2 regions of the Kitasatospora sp. NPDC101157 genome follow, and region 2 is predicted to be linked to the other one. Evidence: riboswitches for the same ligand, from Rfam matches in the RefSeq annotation. Region 2 holds a riboswitch; the other holds the start of a gene.

Region 1 (7,320 bases), on a different contig from region 2:
CCTGCCGGCGCTGCCCTTCGACTACCGCAAGGAGCTGATCGGCAGCCGCACCCCCTGCCTGGAGGGCCAGCGCAACCTGCTGCCCACCGCGGTCAAGCGTGGCTGGCGCTACGACAGCAGCGGCAACGGCACCCAGGTGTGGCCGCAGAAGATCCAGGGCGGGGCCCTGTGGGACCTCCCGCTGCAGTCCATCCCCTTCCCCGGGCACACCTTCCAGGTGCTGTCGATGGACTACAACATCATGTTCAACCAGTGCGGCCCCAACACCAAGGCGGACCCGGCGCTCTACCCGGGCTTCCAGACCCAGGCCCGGGACTCCTACCTGATGGGCTTCGACCGCACCTACAACAGCAACCGGGCGCCGTACATCATCGGCAACCACTTCGAGGAGTGGAACGGCGGCATCTACATGAACGCCGTCGAGGACGCGCTCAAGTCGATCGCGGAGAGGCCCGAGGTCCGGCTGGTCTCCTTCCGCCAGCTGGTGGACTGGCTGGACGCCCAGGACCCGGCGGTGCTGCGCAAGCTGCAGAGCCTCGGCCCCGGCCAGTCCCCGGCCGGCGGGTGGGAGAACTTCCTCGGCACCCCGGCGGCGCCCCCGGTCCCCTCCCCCACCGCCGGCTGACCGCCGGGCGTCGGACGGTCAGGTCCGGGCCCGGACCCGGCCGGCGAGCAGCGCCCCCAGCACCGCCACCGAGGCCATCACCAGCAGGATCGCGGCGAAGGCGCCGGGCGAGGCCCCGGCCCCGGCGCCGTCGTGGGCGGCGGCGAGCGCGCCGCCGCCCAGCGCCGCGAACAGCACACCCGCCGCGCCGGTCAGCAGCACGTTGCCCAGCGCGTCGCTCATCTGCAGCGCGGCCGAGTTGGCCCCCGCGTCCTCGGGCGCCGAGAGCCGCATCATCAGCACGCTGACGCTGGCGACCGTCAGCCCCATCCCGACGCCGCCGACGCCCCAGGCCACCGACGCCGTCCAGGACGGCACCGCCGGGATCAGCACCAGCGCGGCGCCCGCGATCGCCACCGCGGTCAGCACGAAGCCGCCGCGGATCATCGCCCCGCGGTAGCGCTCCGCCCCCGGCCGCCCCTGCAGCCAGGAGCCCAGCGCCCAGGAGAGCCCGCCGCTGGTCAGGGTGAGCCCGGCCAGCGTCGGCGAGAAGTCGCGCTGGGTGGTCATCATCAACGGGATGAAGGCCTCGGCGGCGAAGAACGCCCCCGCCGCCACCCCGCGCAGCAGGATCACGGTCGGCAGCCCGCGCCCGGCACGCAGGGTCCGCTCGGGCAGCAGCCCGAGGACGGCCGGCACCAGCAGCGCCGCCCCGGCGATCCCGGGGAGCAGCCCGACCAGGTCGCGCCGCTGGCCCGCGTACTGCAGCAGTCCGGCGCCGACCGCGGCCATCGCGGCCAGCAGGGTGCGGCGGCGGTCGAAGTCCGCCCCCCGCGGCACCGGGTGCTCCCGCTCGGAACGCGCCAGCGCCGGGCCCATCACGCCCAGCGGCAGCAGGATCAGCACCGGCACGGCCAGGAACACCCAGCGCCAGCCGAGGTGCTGGGTGACGGCCCCGGAGACCAGCGGCCCGACGATCGAGGGCAGCACCCAGGCCGAGGAGAAGGCGGCGAACACCGACGGCCGCAGCCGCTCCGGGTAGGCCCGGCCGACCACCACGTACAGCGCGACGATCACCAGCCCGCCGCCCAGGCCCTGGATCGCCCGCCCGGCCACGAACACCCACATCCCGGGGGCCGTCCCGGCCACCACCAGGCCCGCGCCGAACACCGCGATGCCGGCGAACAGCGGCTGAAGCGGGCCACGCCGGTCGCACCACTGGCCGGAGACGACCAGGGCGAACAGCGTGGTGGTGAAGTAGCCGGAGAAGGCGAAGGCGTACAGCCCGAGGCCGTTCAGCTGGCGGGCCGCGGTCGGCATCGCGGTGTTGACGGCGGTCGCCTCGAAGGCGATCACCAGGACCACCGACACGATCCCCAGCGTCAGCGCGCGGTAGCGGCCGCTGAGGACCCCGCCGCCGGGGTCGGTTCCGGTGGGTATCGGGGCGGAGTCGACCGAGGTGGGGGAGGCAGTGGTCATACGTGACATCGTAAGGGCCGTCCGCTCTCGTGGCCCCTGACCAGAGTCGGTGACCGGATCGGTCCGCGGGCCTAGGACCGGTGGCCCCGGCGGGTCAGTGCAGCACCTTGAGCCCCACCACGCCGGAGACGATCAGCAGCAGGCAGCCGATCCGGGCCGCTGTCGCCGGGTCGCCCAGGACGGCCATGCCGTAGAGCGCGGTGCCGACCGCGCCGATGCCGACCCAGACGGCGTAGCCGGTGCCGATCGGGATGGTGCGCATCGCGTACGCCAGTCCGCCCATGCTGAGCAGCAGCGCGACGCCGAAGACGAGGCCGGGAACGAGTCGGGAGAAGCCCTTGGACGATTCCAGGGCCACCGCCCACACGGTCTCCAGGAGACCCGAGACGATCAGAACGAGCCAAGCCATGACGGCCGTACCTCCGCAGTCCACAGCGGCCGGATTGCCGCTGAACTGCGTCGTCTTGTCGTCACCGGGTACGACGCGCTCGTCCGGGGTGGCGGGAAGGCAGCCACCGCCTCCGACGGTAGCACGGATTGACACACGGAATTCACACGAGTTCATTGACCCCATTCCGGGGATCGGCCATCCTGAATTCACTGGCCGTGTGCCCGAGTGGCTCAGGGAACCGTCTGCAAAGCGGTGTACGCGGGTTCAATTCCCGCCACGGCCTCGAAAAAGGGAATTACCGGTCGGCCCGAAAAGGTCGACCGGCAATTCCGCGTTCTCCGTTCCGGATCCGCGCATTCGGATCCGGATTCCGCGCTCAGGCCGTGACGGCGTCCTCCGCCCGGATCGGCAGCCGGCCGACCGGCAGGCCGGTGGCGGCCCGGACGGCGGCGGCGACGGCCGAGGGCGCGACCACCGCGGGCACCGCGCTGACCGCCTTGGCGCCGAAGGTGGCCACCACGTCCCGCTCCTCCAGCAGGGCGGCGATCCGCACCTCCGGGGTGTCCAGCGAGGTGGGCATCCGGTAGCCGGTGAGCGAGGGGTTGCCCAGCAGCCCGCCCGTGGTCTGGAGGTCCTCCATCAGCGCCAGGCCCACGCCCTGGGCCACGCCCGCCTCGATCCGGTCCTCGATCTGGCGCGGGTTGAGCGCCCGGCCGACATCCTGGGCGACGGTCATCTCGACCACCCGCACGGCTCCCAGCTCGATGTCCACGTCCACCACCGCGCGCATCGCGCAGAAGGAGATGGAGACGAAGGCGTCGCCCTGCCCGGACTCGTCCAGCGGCTCGGTCGGGTGCGGGCGGCACTGGGCGGTGGCCCAGAGCTCCTTGCCCTCCAGCGCCTCGGCGACCGGCATGCCGAGCACCCCGTCGTAGGAGGTGATCTTGCCGTCGGCGATCTGCAGCAGTTCCACCGACATCCCGAAGTTGGCCGCGATCGGCTGCAGCAGCTGGTGACGGACCATCAGCGCGGCCCGCTCGACCGCCCCGCCGGACACCCAGGTGTGCCGGCCCCGCGCGGAGGGCCCGGCGATCGACTGGTCGCTGTCGGCCGGCGCGATGTAGACCTCGCTGACGCCCAGCACGGTCTGCACGATCTGCCGGGCCAGCGTGGCGAAGCCCTGCCCGGCGTCGACGGCCGCGCAGATCACCGTGGCGTGATCGCCGCTGACCCGCACGGTGGCGGTGGAGACCTCGTCCTCGCCCTCGGCGCCCAGCATGTGCACCATGCCGACGGCGTAGCCGATCCCGCGCCGCACCGCGGCCGGGTCCCCGGCGCCGCCCGGCCCGCCGGGCAGCAGCCACTCGGCGTCCGGGTCGTCCACCGGCAGGGCCGGCAGCGGCTCGGCGGCCACCGCGTCCAGCAGCGCCTTCACCGGCGCCGGGCAGGTGACGGCCTGTCCGGTGGGCAGCGGGTCACCGGTGGACATCGCGTTCCGGCGGCGGATCTCCACCGGGTCCACACCGACCCGGGCGGCCAGCTGGTCCAGCTGCGACTCGTACGCGAAGCAGGCCTGCAGCGCGCCCTCGCCGCGCATCCGCCCGGCCGGCGGGTTGTTGGTGCGCACCGCCCAGGCGTCCACGAACACGTTGGGGCAGACGTAAGGGCCGACCGAGAAGGCCGTCGCGGCGGCCAGCGCCTCGGCCGAGACGTCCGCGTAGGCGCCGCCGTCCAGCAGGATCTGCGCCTCCACCTTCACCAACTTGCCCTCGGCGTCGGCGTGGTGGCGGTAGCGCAGGAGGGCGGGGTGGCGCGAGGGGTGGGTGTGGAAGGACTCCTCGCGGGTGAGGGTCATCTTCACCGGGCGGCCGGTGCGCAGCGCCAGCAGCGCCAGGGTGACCTGGAAGGAGAGGTCCTCGCGGTCGGTGGTGGCGCCGGGCACGCCGGTGACCACCAGTCGGACCCGGTCCGGCTCCAGACCGAGGCAGGCGGCGGTCCGGTCGCGGTCACCGTGCGGGTCGGTGGAGGACAGGTGCAGCTCCACCCCGCCGTCCGGGCGCGGCACGGCCAGCCCGGCCTCGGCGCCGAGCGGGGCCGGGTCCTGCCGGCCGACCTGGTAGAGGCCCTCGACGACGATCTCGCCGACCGCGTCCGGGTCCCCGGTGCGCAGCGGCAGGTGGCGGAACAGGTTGCCGTCCGGGTGCAGCGCAGGGGCGGTGAACGCCTGCTCGGGGTCGGTGACCGCCTCCAGCGGCTCGTAGTCGACCGCGATCAGGCCGACCGCCAGCCGGGCGGTGTCCGGGTGGTCGGCGGCGACGGCCGCGATCGGCTCGCCGTGGTGGCGCACCACGCCCGCGGCCAGCACCGGCCGGTCGGCGACGATCGGACCGGCCGGGGCGCCGTCCGGCAGGCCGTCCGGGCCGGGCGGCAGGTCGGCGGCGGTGACCACGGCGTGCACCCCGGGCAGGGCGAGCGCGGCCGAGGTGTCGATGCCGCGGATCCGGGCGTGCGGATGCGGCGAGCGCAGCACCGCGCCCCACAGCAGCCCCTCGGCCCACAGGTCGGCGGCGTACGGGTAGATGCCGAGCGCCTTGGGCAGCGCGTCGCTGCGCAGCGGTGAGCTGCCCAGGCCGAAGGGTTCCGGTGCGGCGCCGCCCTCGCCGCCGTCCTGCTGGAGTGCTGCGCCGATGTCGGTAGGCGACGTCATGATGCGTGGTCGTCCTCGGGGAGCCGGATGCCGTGGGCGGGGGTGGCGCCGTAGGGGACGCCGAGGGTCGGGGCGCCGGGCGGCCCACCGCCGTCGGCCGGGGCACCGTGCGGGTCCGGGTACGGGATGCCGTGCGGGTCCGGGTACGGGGTGCCGTGCGGGGGCGTGCCGTCGTGGACGGCGCCGGGCAGCGGGGTGCCGTGCGCGGGGGTGGGCTCGTAGACCGGCGCGTCGTAGCCGGTGTCGTAGCCGGTGTCGTAGCCGTTCTGCTGCTGGCCGTCCGGGTAGCCGGCCGGCACGTAGGTGCCGTGGGCGGGGGTGGCCTGGTACGGCTGCTCGGGGTAGCCCTGCGGCTGGTAGTACACCTGGTCGTCGGCGGCCTGGGCGGGGATGCCCGGCTGCATCGCCGTCAGGGCGGAGGTGTCGTACACGCCGGTGTCGTACACGCCGGTGTCGTAGCCGCTGTCGCCGTACGGCTGTTCGGCCGGCGGCTGGTCCTGCGCCTGGGCCTGGTCGGGGGCGGCGGCGGGCTCGGCGGGCGGCTGGGGGACGTGCTCGATCCAGGCCTCGGCGGCGGCGTGGACCGGCGGCACGACGACCGGCTCGGGCTCGACGGCGGCCGGCTGCCCCACGGCGGCGGCCTGTTCGGCGGGCGCGGCGGAGGTGCCCGGCGCCCCGGCCTCGGCGGACGGTTCGGCGGCGGCCTCCCCGGCGGCGGTCGCGGCGGCCCGCTCCGCCTCCTCGGCCTCCAGCGCGCGCGCGTCCGCGACGGTCTGGACGGCGGCCAGCACGCCGCGGTAGCCGGTGCAGCGGCAGAGGTTGCCGCACAGCGCCTGCCGGGCCTCGACCTCGGTGGGCCGGTGGTTGCGCTGGAGCAGGTCGTGCACGGCCATCGCCATGCCCGGGGTGCAGTAGCCGCACTGCACGGCGCCGGAGGCGGCCAGCGCCTGCTGGACGTCGCTCGCGGCGCCGCCGGCCGACAGGCCCTCGACGGTGTTGATCTCGCTGTCGGCGGCCAGCGCGGCGGGCACCAGGCAGCCGGCCACCAGCTGGCCGTCCACCTGCACCGAGCAGGCCCCGCACTCGCCCTGCTCGCAGCCGTCCTTGGCGCCGGCCAGGCCGAGCCGCTCGCGCAGCACGTAGAGCAGGCTCTCGCCGATCCAGGCGTCGGTGACGGGCCGTTCGAAACCGTTGACCCGCAGCGTGTAGGAGGCGCACGGGCGCAGCTCCCGGCTGACCTGCGGAGCGAGGCCGAGCGGATCGGCGTCGAGGGTCTCGATGGGGTCTGTTGTCACTTCAGCGCCCTTCCCAGTGCCCGTCGGGCCAGCACCGATACGGTACGCCGCAGCCGAACGGCGGCCGCCGTCGGCCCCTCGGTCACGGCCTCCCAGGCGCCCTCGGCGCCGTAGTTGTCGGGGACGCAGGCGGCGGCCACGTACTCGCCGAAGGCGGCGCCGGCCGCCGGGTCGATCTCCCGGCTGCCGTCCCAGTCGATGCAGCCGGCCACCCAGGCCTCGGCCTCCAGCGGGCGCAGCGGCACCGGGGCGACGGCGCCGACGGCGCAGCGCACGGCGCGCCGGGCCGGGTCGAGGACGAGCGCGACGGAGGCGGTGGCGCGGGCCGGGCCGCTGCGGCCGGTGGCCTTGAGGAAGACCTGCGGCGCGTGCAGCAGCGGGACCCGCACCCAGGTGAGCAGTTCGCCGGGGCGCACCGGGTCGAGGCCGGTCAGCAGGTGACTGACCGGCACCTCGCGGCTGGCGCCGGCCCGGGCGAGGGTGACGGTGGCCTCCAGGGCGGCGAGCACCGGGAGGGTGTCGCCGGCCGGGGCGGCGGTGACGATGTTGCCGCCGAGGGTGCCGACGTTGCGGACCTGCGGCGGGCCGGCGGTGCGGGCGGCGTCGGCCAGGGCGGGGATGAGCGCGGCGAAGTCGGGGCGGTCCATCCGGGCGTGGGTGAGTCCGGCGCCGAGCACCGCGGTGCCGCCGTCCTCGTAGCGCCAGCCGCGCAGTTCGGTGATCCGGCCGAGGCCGACCAGGGCGGCGGGGCGCAGCCGTCCGGCGTTGACGGCCTCCATGAGGTCGGTGGCTCCGGCCACCGGTACCGCGGCCGGGGCGGCGGCCAGCGCGTCGACGGCCTCGT
Region 2 (7,320 bases):
GCCACCGCTGCGCCCACCGCCCCGAGCGCCGTGCCGACCGGCACGTCCCGGTGCTTGACGTGCCCCAGCTCGTGCGCCACCACCAGCTCCACCTCGCGCGGCTCGGCCGCTGACAGCAGCGTGTCGTACGCGACGATCCGGCGGGTCGCGCCGAACCCGGAGACGTACGCGTTCAGCGCGGTGGTCCGCCGGGAGGCGTCCGCCACCAGGACGTCCCGGACCCGCACGCCGTCCCGCTCGGCCAGGGCCAGCAGGGCGGAGCGCAGCTCGCCCTCGGGCATCGGCGAGAAGCGGTTGAACACCGGCTCGATCAGCAGCGGGTGGAGGAAGGACAGGGCCGCTGTCAGCAGCGCCGCCGCGCCCGCGGCCGGGAACCACCAGTGCCGGGGCGACCAGGCGGTGAGACCGAACAGGCCGAGCACCAGCGGGAGGACGAGCAGCAGGGTCAGCGCGAGCGACCGGACGGCGTCCATCGCCCAGCCGGCCCAGTCCTGGGTCACCAGCCCGTACCGGGCCCGGACCGCCCGCGACCCGGCGCCGAAGGGCAGCTGCAGTGCCTGGCCCAGCAGCACCAGGGCTGCGCCGCCGGCCAGCACCTCGGCCGTCCGGGAGCCGCCGAACCAGCGGCCGGTCGCCGTCACCAGCGCGGCACCGGCCGGGGTGAGGCCGAGCACCAGGGTCAGGGCCAGGCCCGCCAGGCGGCCGCCGAGCGCCCAGGGCAGCTGGGCGCGGCGCAGCGCGCGGCCGCGGGCGCGCTCGGCGGGGGTGAAAGCGTCGTGGGCGGTGTCGGGGTCGGGCGTGTTCATCGGCGGGTGGGCTCCGGCGAGGCGCGAGGGACGAGGGACGAGGGGCGAGCGCTGAGCGGAAGGGGGCAGGCTGAGGGACAGGCGGGCGTCGCGGTTCAGCATCTCCTACCGCGCAGGGCCCGCGCCCACTCAGGCCGCTCATTCCTCCGCCGGGTCGGTGGCGCCGTGGACGCCGGCGCGCAGCAGCTGGTGGCCCAGGTCGACCAGGGCGCGGCCGACCGCGAAGTCGTCGCCGACCGCCGGGGCCGGGGTGTCGCGGGGGTTGCGGCGGGACAGCGCGTCGCTGTGCAGGACCTTTCCGTCGGCGTCCAGCACGGCGTGCACCCGGGTGGTGTCCCGGTCCTCGACCACGTGCAGGCTGAGCTGCCAGTCCTTGGTCCGGACGGCCTGCGGGGCCTGCGCCCCGGCCGTGGCCGTGCTCGTGCTCGCTGGTGTGCTCGTGGCCGTGCTCGTGCCCGTGCCCGTGCTCGTGCCGGCGGTCGCCGGGGGCGGAGGGGAGGAGGCCGTACCGTCCGAGCGGACGATCACCACCGGGCAGCCCCCGTGCACCGCGCAGCGGGTGGACACCGAGCCGAGCAGGGTCCGGGCGAAGGTGCCCCGGCCGCGGCTGCCCAGCACCAGCAGGTCCGCGTCCTCGGAGGCCTCCAGCAGCACCTCGGCAGCGTGCCCGAGCACCAGGCTCTCCCGGATCACCACCGGGCGCTCCGGCCCGATGACCTCGTCGACCTCGGCCGTCAGCGTGCGGCGGGCGGCCTGCTCGAAGCCCTCGTCCACCATCGGCGCGAACCAGCCGTACAGCGAGGGGTACTCCCAGGCGGCCACCGCGTGCACGGTGGCTCCGGTGAGGACCGCCTGGTTGACCGCCCAGCGCAGCGCCGCCTTCGACGGCTCCGATCCGTCGATGCCGACCACGATCCGGTGCCCGACGCCGGGGGCGGGTTGGTCACTGGCCATCACGTGCCTCCTCCGGCGCGCAGGCGCGACCTCACCGCGCGACCTGCCGCCTCCCCTCCACGCTGCGCGCCGGCCGGCCGGGGCGCCAGGGACACGGTGGCCGGGTGGGGCGGGGGATTGGGACGGGCGGGCCCAGTGGGGGGTGCTCTTTCCGCCCGGCTCGGGGCCGCAGCTCTGTGCCGCCGCTCCGCGCTACGGGCTCCGCGTGCGTCCTTGTGTCCGGAATGTTGCGGGTGCGGGCTCAAGTGGTGGTGATTCGGTGGCGTAGGCTGACCGCTCTTGCATCGACATCCGGGGGGAACCACTCATGCGCCGTGCCGCGGCCGCCGTCGCCGTGTTCGTCGGGCTGACCGCCGTCGCCGCCTGCGGGCCGGACGACCCGGCGCCCGCTCCGGCGAGGTCCGCCCCGCCCGCCGCCGCACCCGCCTCCTCCGCCGCACCCTCCGGCACCGCCGCCCCAGCGCCCACCAAGGGCGGGGCGCCCCGCCCGGACGGCACCATCACCGTCGCCTTCGCCGGGGACGTCCACTTCGAGGGCCGCACCCAGTCCCGGCTGTCCGTCCAGCCGCCCGAGACGGCCCTCGGCCCGATTTCCCGCAACCTCGCCGACGCCGACCTGTCCGTGCTCAACCTGGAGACCGCGATCACCGGGCGCGGCGCGCCGGAGCCGAAGACGTACACCTTCCGTACCTCGCCGCAGGCACTGTCCGTCCTCAAGGACTCCGGCGTCGACGTCGTCTCGATGGCCAACAACCACGCCGTGGACTTCGGTGCCGACGGCCTCGCCGACACCCTGGCCGCCAAGGACTCCTCGCCCATCCCGGTGCTCGGCGTCGGGCACAACGCCAAGGAGGCGTACGCCCCGTACGTGACGACCGTACGCGGTGTGAAGGTCGCGGTGGTGGCCGCCAGCCAGGTCGAGGACATCACCAACCAGAAGTGGCGGGCCGGCGCCAACAAGCCCGGCATCGCCTCGGCCCTGGACGTCCCTGCGCTGGTGTCGGCGGTACAGGCGGCCAAGCAGCAGGCCCCGGTGGTGCTCGTCTACCTGCACTGGGGGGAGGAGGGCAAGGCCTGCCCGACGGCCGCGCAGACCACCGTCGCCAAGAAGCTCGCCGCCGTCGGAGCGTCCGCGGTGGTCGGCACCCACGCCCACACCATGGTCGGTTCCGGCATGCTCGGCAACACCTACGTCGGGTACGGCTTCGGCAACTTCCTCTGGTACGGCACCTCCAACTACGCCTTCTCCAACGAGACCGGCGTCACCACCCTCACCCTCTCCGGCGACGGCAAGGTCACCGGCGAGGCCTTCGCCCCGGCCACCATCGACGACAAGGGCATCCCCCAGCCCGTCGCCGGCGCCGCCGCCGAGGCCGCCCTCAAGCGCCGTGACGGCCTGCGCGGCTGCGCCGGGCTCACCCCGCCCCCGGCGGCGCACTGAGGTCCGTCCGGCGCCCGTACTATCAACGGGTGAGCGGACACGAGGAACTGACCACCCGACGGCTCTCGCTGCGCCGCCCGACCGAGGGCGACGTCGACGCCGTCCTCGCCGTCCACCGGGACCCGGCGGCCTGCCTCCACAACCCCTCGGACGCCCTCGCCACGCGCTCGGAGGCCGAGGAGCGGTACGGCCGCTGGGACGCCCTGTGGCAGGCCCGCGGCTTCGGCTACTGGACGGTCCGTGCGCGCGGGGCCGCCCCGGTGCTGGGCTTCTGCGGCGTCAAGCCGATGGAGCTGGCGGGCCGACCGGTCCTCAACCTCTTCTACCGCTTCGCCCCCGCCGCCTGGGGCCGGGGCTTCGCCACCGAGGCCGCCACCGCCGTGGTCCGGTGGTCCGCCGCGAACGTCCCCGGGCTGCCGCTGATCGCCCGGGTCCGCCCCGACAACCTGCCCTCCCAGGGCGTCGCCCTGCGGGCCGGCCTGCGGAGGGCCGAGCACCTGGACGGACCGGGGTGCGACGGCCTCGACTGGATCTACGTTGCCGAGGGCGGCGCGAGGCTCATGGCGCGAGGCTGACGGCGTGAGTTTGACGGTCTGAGCCTGACGGTACGTTGCCCCGCCCGGCGGATCTGAGGAGGAACCCGAGGCCGCCCGCCCCTGAACCAGGCGCCGGCGGCCTCCGTGCGCACGCGGCGAGTTGACGGCCGTACGGGCCCTCGCCTCAAAGGTCCGGAGGCGCGTCGCCGCCAGCCCCGCCACCCGCAGCGGAACGGCCGCCGCCGTCGGCAGCGCACCCGCATCGGCCTCGACGAAGACGAGCCCGAAGCCCGAGCCGATGAGCCACCCAAGTTGATCGCCGGTCATGCGGGTCAGCATCCAGGCCGAACGCCCGTTCGGGCCAGCGGGTCGGCCCCCGGGCTGCCGCTACTGTCGTACGGTGGCAGGAGTAATGGAGGAGATCGCATGGACCCCGAGCACTATCGTCTTCTCGAAGAGGCCCGACGGAGCCTTCCGGATGGCTTCAAGGTTGAGCTGTCCGGCGACGTGATCGTCATGCAGGCGTCGCCGTCTTCGATCCATCAGCTCAACCTCGCGATCGTCCAGCGCCAGTTCGAGGCGCACTGTCCTTCGGGCTATTTCCCCACCGGGAACAGCGACCTCTCGTCGCCCGAGATCGGCTCCGTTCGAAACCCCGATCTCACCTACCTGCCCGAGGACGTCATCGAGCTGGGCCGCGAGATCCCCGCCGAACTGGCGCTGATCGCGGTCGAGATCGTCTCGCCGTCCAACCCTGACAACGACTGGAACGGGAAGGTCCGCGACTACCCTCGCATGGGCTTCCCGCTCTATCTGATCGTGGACCCGCGGCAGAAGACGGTGACGCTGTTCTCCGAGCCCAACCGCGACCGGTACCACACCAGGAGCGAGCGGGAGTTCGGCGAGACCATCCACATCCCCGAGCCGTTCGGCTTCGATCTGGACCTGTCGCGCCTCGTCCCCTACCGGGACTGAGCCGCCTCAGTCGTTCGGCCAGAGGATGAGGTCGTCCAGCGGGTATCGGCGCGGCCGGTCGCCCAGTTCGGCGACGCCCGCGCGGATGCGGTGCAGGTGGTCGACGGTGAGCTGGAGCGGGGGCTCGTCGGGCTGGTAGGTGGTGCGGATCGGGTAGTCGACGCCGGGGGTGCGGGTCATCTCGATGTGGCAGCCGAGGACGTGCGTCACGGGACGGCTCTCGGCGAAGGCGACCAGGCGCTCGACGGTGCGGCTGAAGGCGGGCCAGTCGTTGATGTAGAGCCGGCCGGGGTAGACGGTGTCGCCGGTGAGCAGGAAGCCGGTCCAAGGGTCGTAGTAGGTGACCGCCGCCTCGTGGTGTCCCGGGGTGGCCAGGCATTCCAGTACCCGGCCGCCGCCGAGGTCGACCCGGGCGATGGTCTCGGCGTCCCGGTCGAAGCCGAAGTAGGCCCAGGCGGTCTCCAGTTCCGCGCTGACGACGGTGGTGTCGGGACGGTCGGCGAACTGCCCGTCGCCCGCGATGTGGTCGCCGTGCGGGTGGGTGTGGAGCACCAGCAGCGGGTAGTCGTCGCGGGGGCCGTGGGCGAGCCGTTGCGTGACCAGCTCGTCGACGACGGCGCGCAGCGGGAAGTACTCGGGCTCCGCCGTCGCCCCGGTGTCGATCAGTACGGCCCGGTCCGTCCCGAAGAGCAGGAACAGGAACGGCGCCTCGTAGTTGACCGCCTTGTTCTGCCGGAGGATGACGGTGTGCTCGTCGTACTCGTGGACCTGGATGTCCGGGTCCGTGTTGTGCTTCGCGGACGGCGAGCCGTGGATCCACCGCACGTCGAGCGGACGGGCGATGGGTGTACCGACAGCAGCCATGACGCCTCCCTGGGTGCGTCGTCTTGGCGGGCCGGGTACGGCGCACATCTCGTCCGGGGCGGCGCGCCGACGCGCTGCCCCGGGGACGCTAGCACGGACCGGCCGACGGCGGCCTGTGCGGTGGCGTCAGCCCACGGCGGGAGGATCGATTCGGGTGAACTCGACGAAGTCGGCCCAGGCCTCGGCAGTGAAGGCGAGCTGGGGGCCGGTTGTGTCCTTCGAGTCGCGGACGCGGACGGTGCCGGGGCTGACAGCGATCTCTACGCAGTTTCCGCCTTCGGTGCCGCTGTGGCTGGACTTGAACCAGGCCAGTTCGGTGCTCATAGTTCCTCCGCGAGCTTGCCGATGAACTTTGTCGAGGCCTCGGGGCTGAGAGCCTGCCGAAGGATCATTGCATGCCGCTGGGAAAGCTGGTTGACCTTGTCGGGCTCCGAGAAGAGCAAGCCCATCGTCTGACCCTCCTCGTACGCGAGACGTTCATGCTCGGGCGTCTCAAGCAGAACGAAGGGCCCGTTGAGGCCGGGGTGGGCTCCTACGCTCGGCACTACCTGGATCGCGACATGGCGAGGTTTGCCCATGTTCAGGAGGTGAAGGAGCTGGCGCTGATGTTCCTCGATGCCGTGGAGCGGGCGCCGCAGGACGTGCTCCTCGATCAGGAAGTTGAACGACCTGGTCTGGATCTTCAGCAGTTCCTGTCGCTGAAGACGGGCAGCGACGCGTTCCTCCACCGTTTCGTCGTCCATGGGCGGCCAGTGTGCGTGCAGGAGTGACCGGACGGTCTCCTCGGTCTGAAGCAGGCCTGGGATGAGCTCGTTCTCGTAGGAGCTGTGGACGACGGCGACGGCCTCGTATCGCATGAAATCCTCAGCGAAATGCGGGTACTTCTCCGGCTTCAGAAACGGTGCTCCCGCCACCAGGATCCCCTTCGCGCCGCACATCTCGTCCGCCACCTGCAACAGGTGCAGCGAGGGCTTCCGCCGTCCTGCCTCCATCGACCGCAGGCCCTCGTAGCTGTACCCGGCCGCCGCCGCGAGATCCTCACGGCTGACTCCGGCGCGGGCGCGCCAGAGCTTGATCTGGTCGCCGCAGTACTGCCACGACATCGGCGGCGGCGTGGCGGACGAGGACGCGTTCATCGCTGACCCCCCAAGGTCATCGGGTGTGGACTCCCGACGTTAGGCATCCGATGGCTCGGGGGTGTGCGAACCGACCGAAACCGTCCATGTGGGTGATCCCAGCAGGTGCGCCAGCCCGTCGGCCAGGCCGCCGCGCCGGCAGGCGTAGTCGTGGCCGCCGTTGAACTCGCGGTACCCGACGTCGTAGCCCCGGGCGGTGAGGACATCGCGCAGGTGCCGGTTCTGGGTGAGCGACATCCGTTCCTGGAGGCCGACTTCGAGGTGGAAGCGGGCCTCGCGCCGTGGTTCGGCGGCGAAGCGACGGGTGAGCCACTCGCTGGCGGAGTCGAACTCGGTGCCGTCCGGCCACCAGAAGGAGCCGGACTGGGAGAGTGTGTTGCCGAACCGCTCGGGCCGTCGGTACACGGCGAAGGCAGCGGTGAGCCCGCCCGCGCTCTGGCCCGCGATCACGGTGGCGCGCGGATCGGTCGTGACGCCGAACTCGGAAGCGGCCCAGGGGAGGAGGCGGTCGGCGAGCAGGTCGACGAAGACGGGGTTGCAGCTGGGGTTCCCCGGTCGACCCGGGCCCATGGTGTGCACCAGCAGCGCCACCGTGGGCGGGATCGCGC

The links. Region 2 has a riboswitch for guanidine ahead of ACIRVF_RS09030 (MBL fold metallo-hydrolase). Riboswitches for the same ligand answer to the same signal wherever they lie in the genome.
Positions count from the first base shown of each region.
Region 1: another riboswitch for guanidine. It lies ahead of ACIRVF_RS21125 (DMT family transporter); the one in region 2 lies ahead of ACIRVF_RS09030 (MBL fold metallo-hydrolase).

Region 1 is NZ_JBIWPL010000010.1:54,587-61,906, reverse strand. It holds gene ACIRVF_RS21135 (hypothetical protein) at 1-625, shown strand, start outside; gene ACIRVF_RS21130 (MFS transporter) at 644-2,083, opposite strand; gene ACIRVF_RS21125 (DMT family transporter) at 2,178-2,492, opposite strand; guanidine-III (ykkC-III) riboswitch at 2,537-2,602, opposite strand; tRNA gene ACIRVF_RS21120 (tRNA-Cys) at 2,686-2,757, shown strand; gene ACIRVF_RS21115 (xanthine dehydrogenase family protein molybdopterin-binding subunit) at 2,851-5,181, opposite strand; gene ACIRVF_RS21110 (2Fe-2S iron-sulfur cluster-binding protein) at 5,178-6,476, opposite strand; gene ACIRVF_RS21105 (xanthine dehydrogenase family protein subunit M) at 6,473-7,320, opposite strand, start outside.
Region 2 is NZ_JBIWPL010000003.1:501,320-508,639, reverse strand. It holds gene ACIRVF_RS09055 (M48 family metalloprotease) at 1-806, opposite strand, end outside; gene ACIRVF_RS09050 (universal stress protein) at 945-1,760, opposite strand; gene ACIRVF_RS09045 (CapA family protein) at 2,068-3,201, shown strand; gene ACIRVF_RS09040 (GNAT family N-acetyltransferase) at 3,231-3,776, shown strand; gene ACIRVF_RS09035 (Uma2 family endonuclease) at 4,164-4,712, shown strand; gene ACIRVF_RS09030 (MBL fold metallo-hydrolase) at 4,719-5,576, opposite strand; guanidine-III (ykkC-III) riboswitch at 5,589-5,656, opposite strand; gene ACIRVF_RS09025 (DUF397 domain-containing protein) at 5,703-5,900, opposite strand; gene ACIRVF_RS09020 (Scr1 family TA system antitoxin-like transcriptional regulator) at 5,897-6,712, opposite strand; partial or broken gene ACIRVF_RS09015 (alpha/beta hydrolase) at 6,752-7,320, opposite strand, start outside.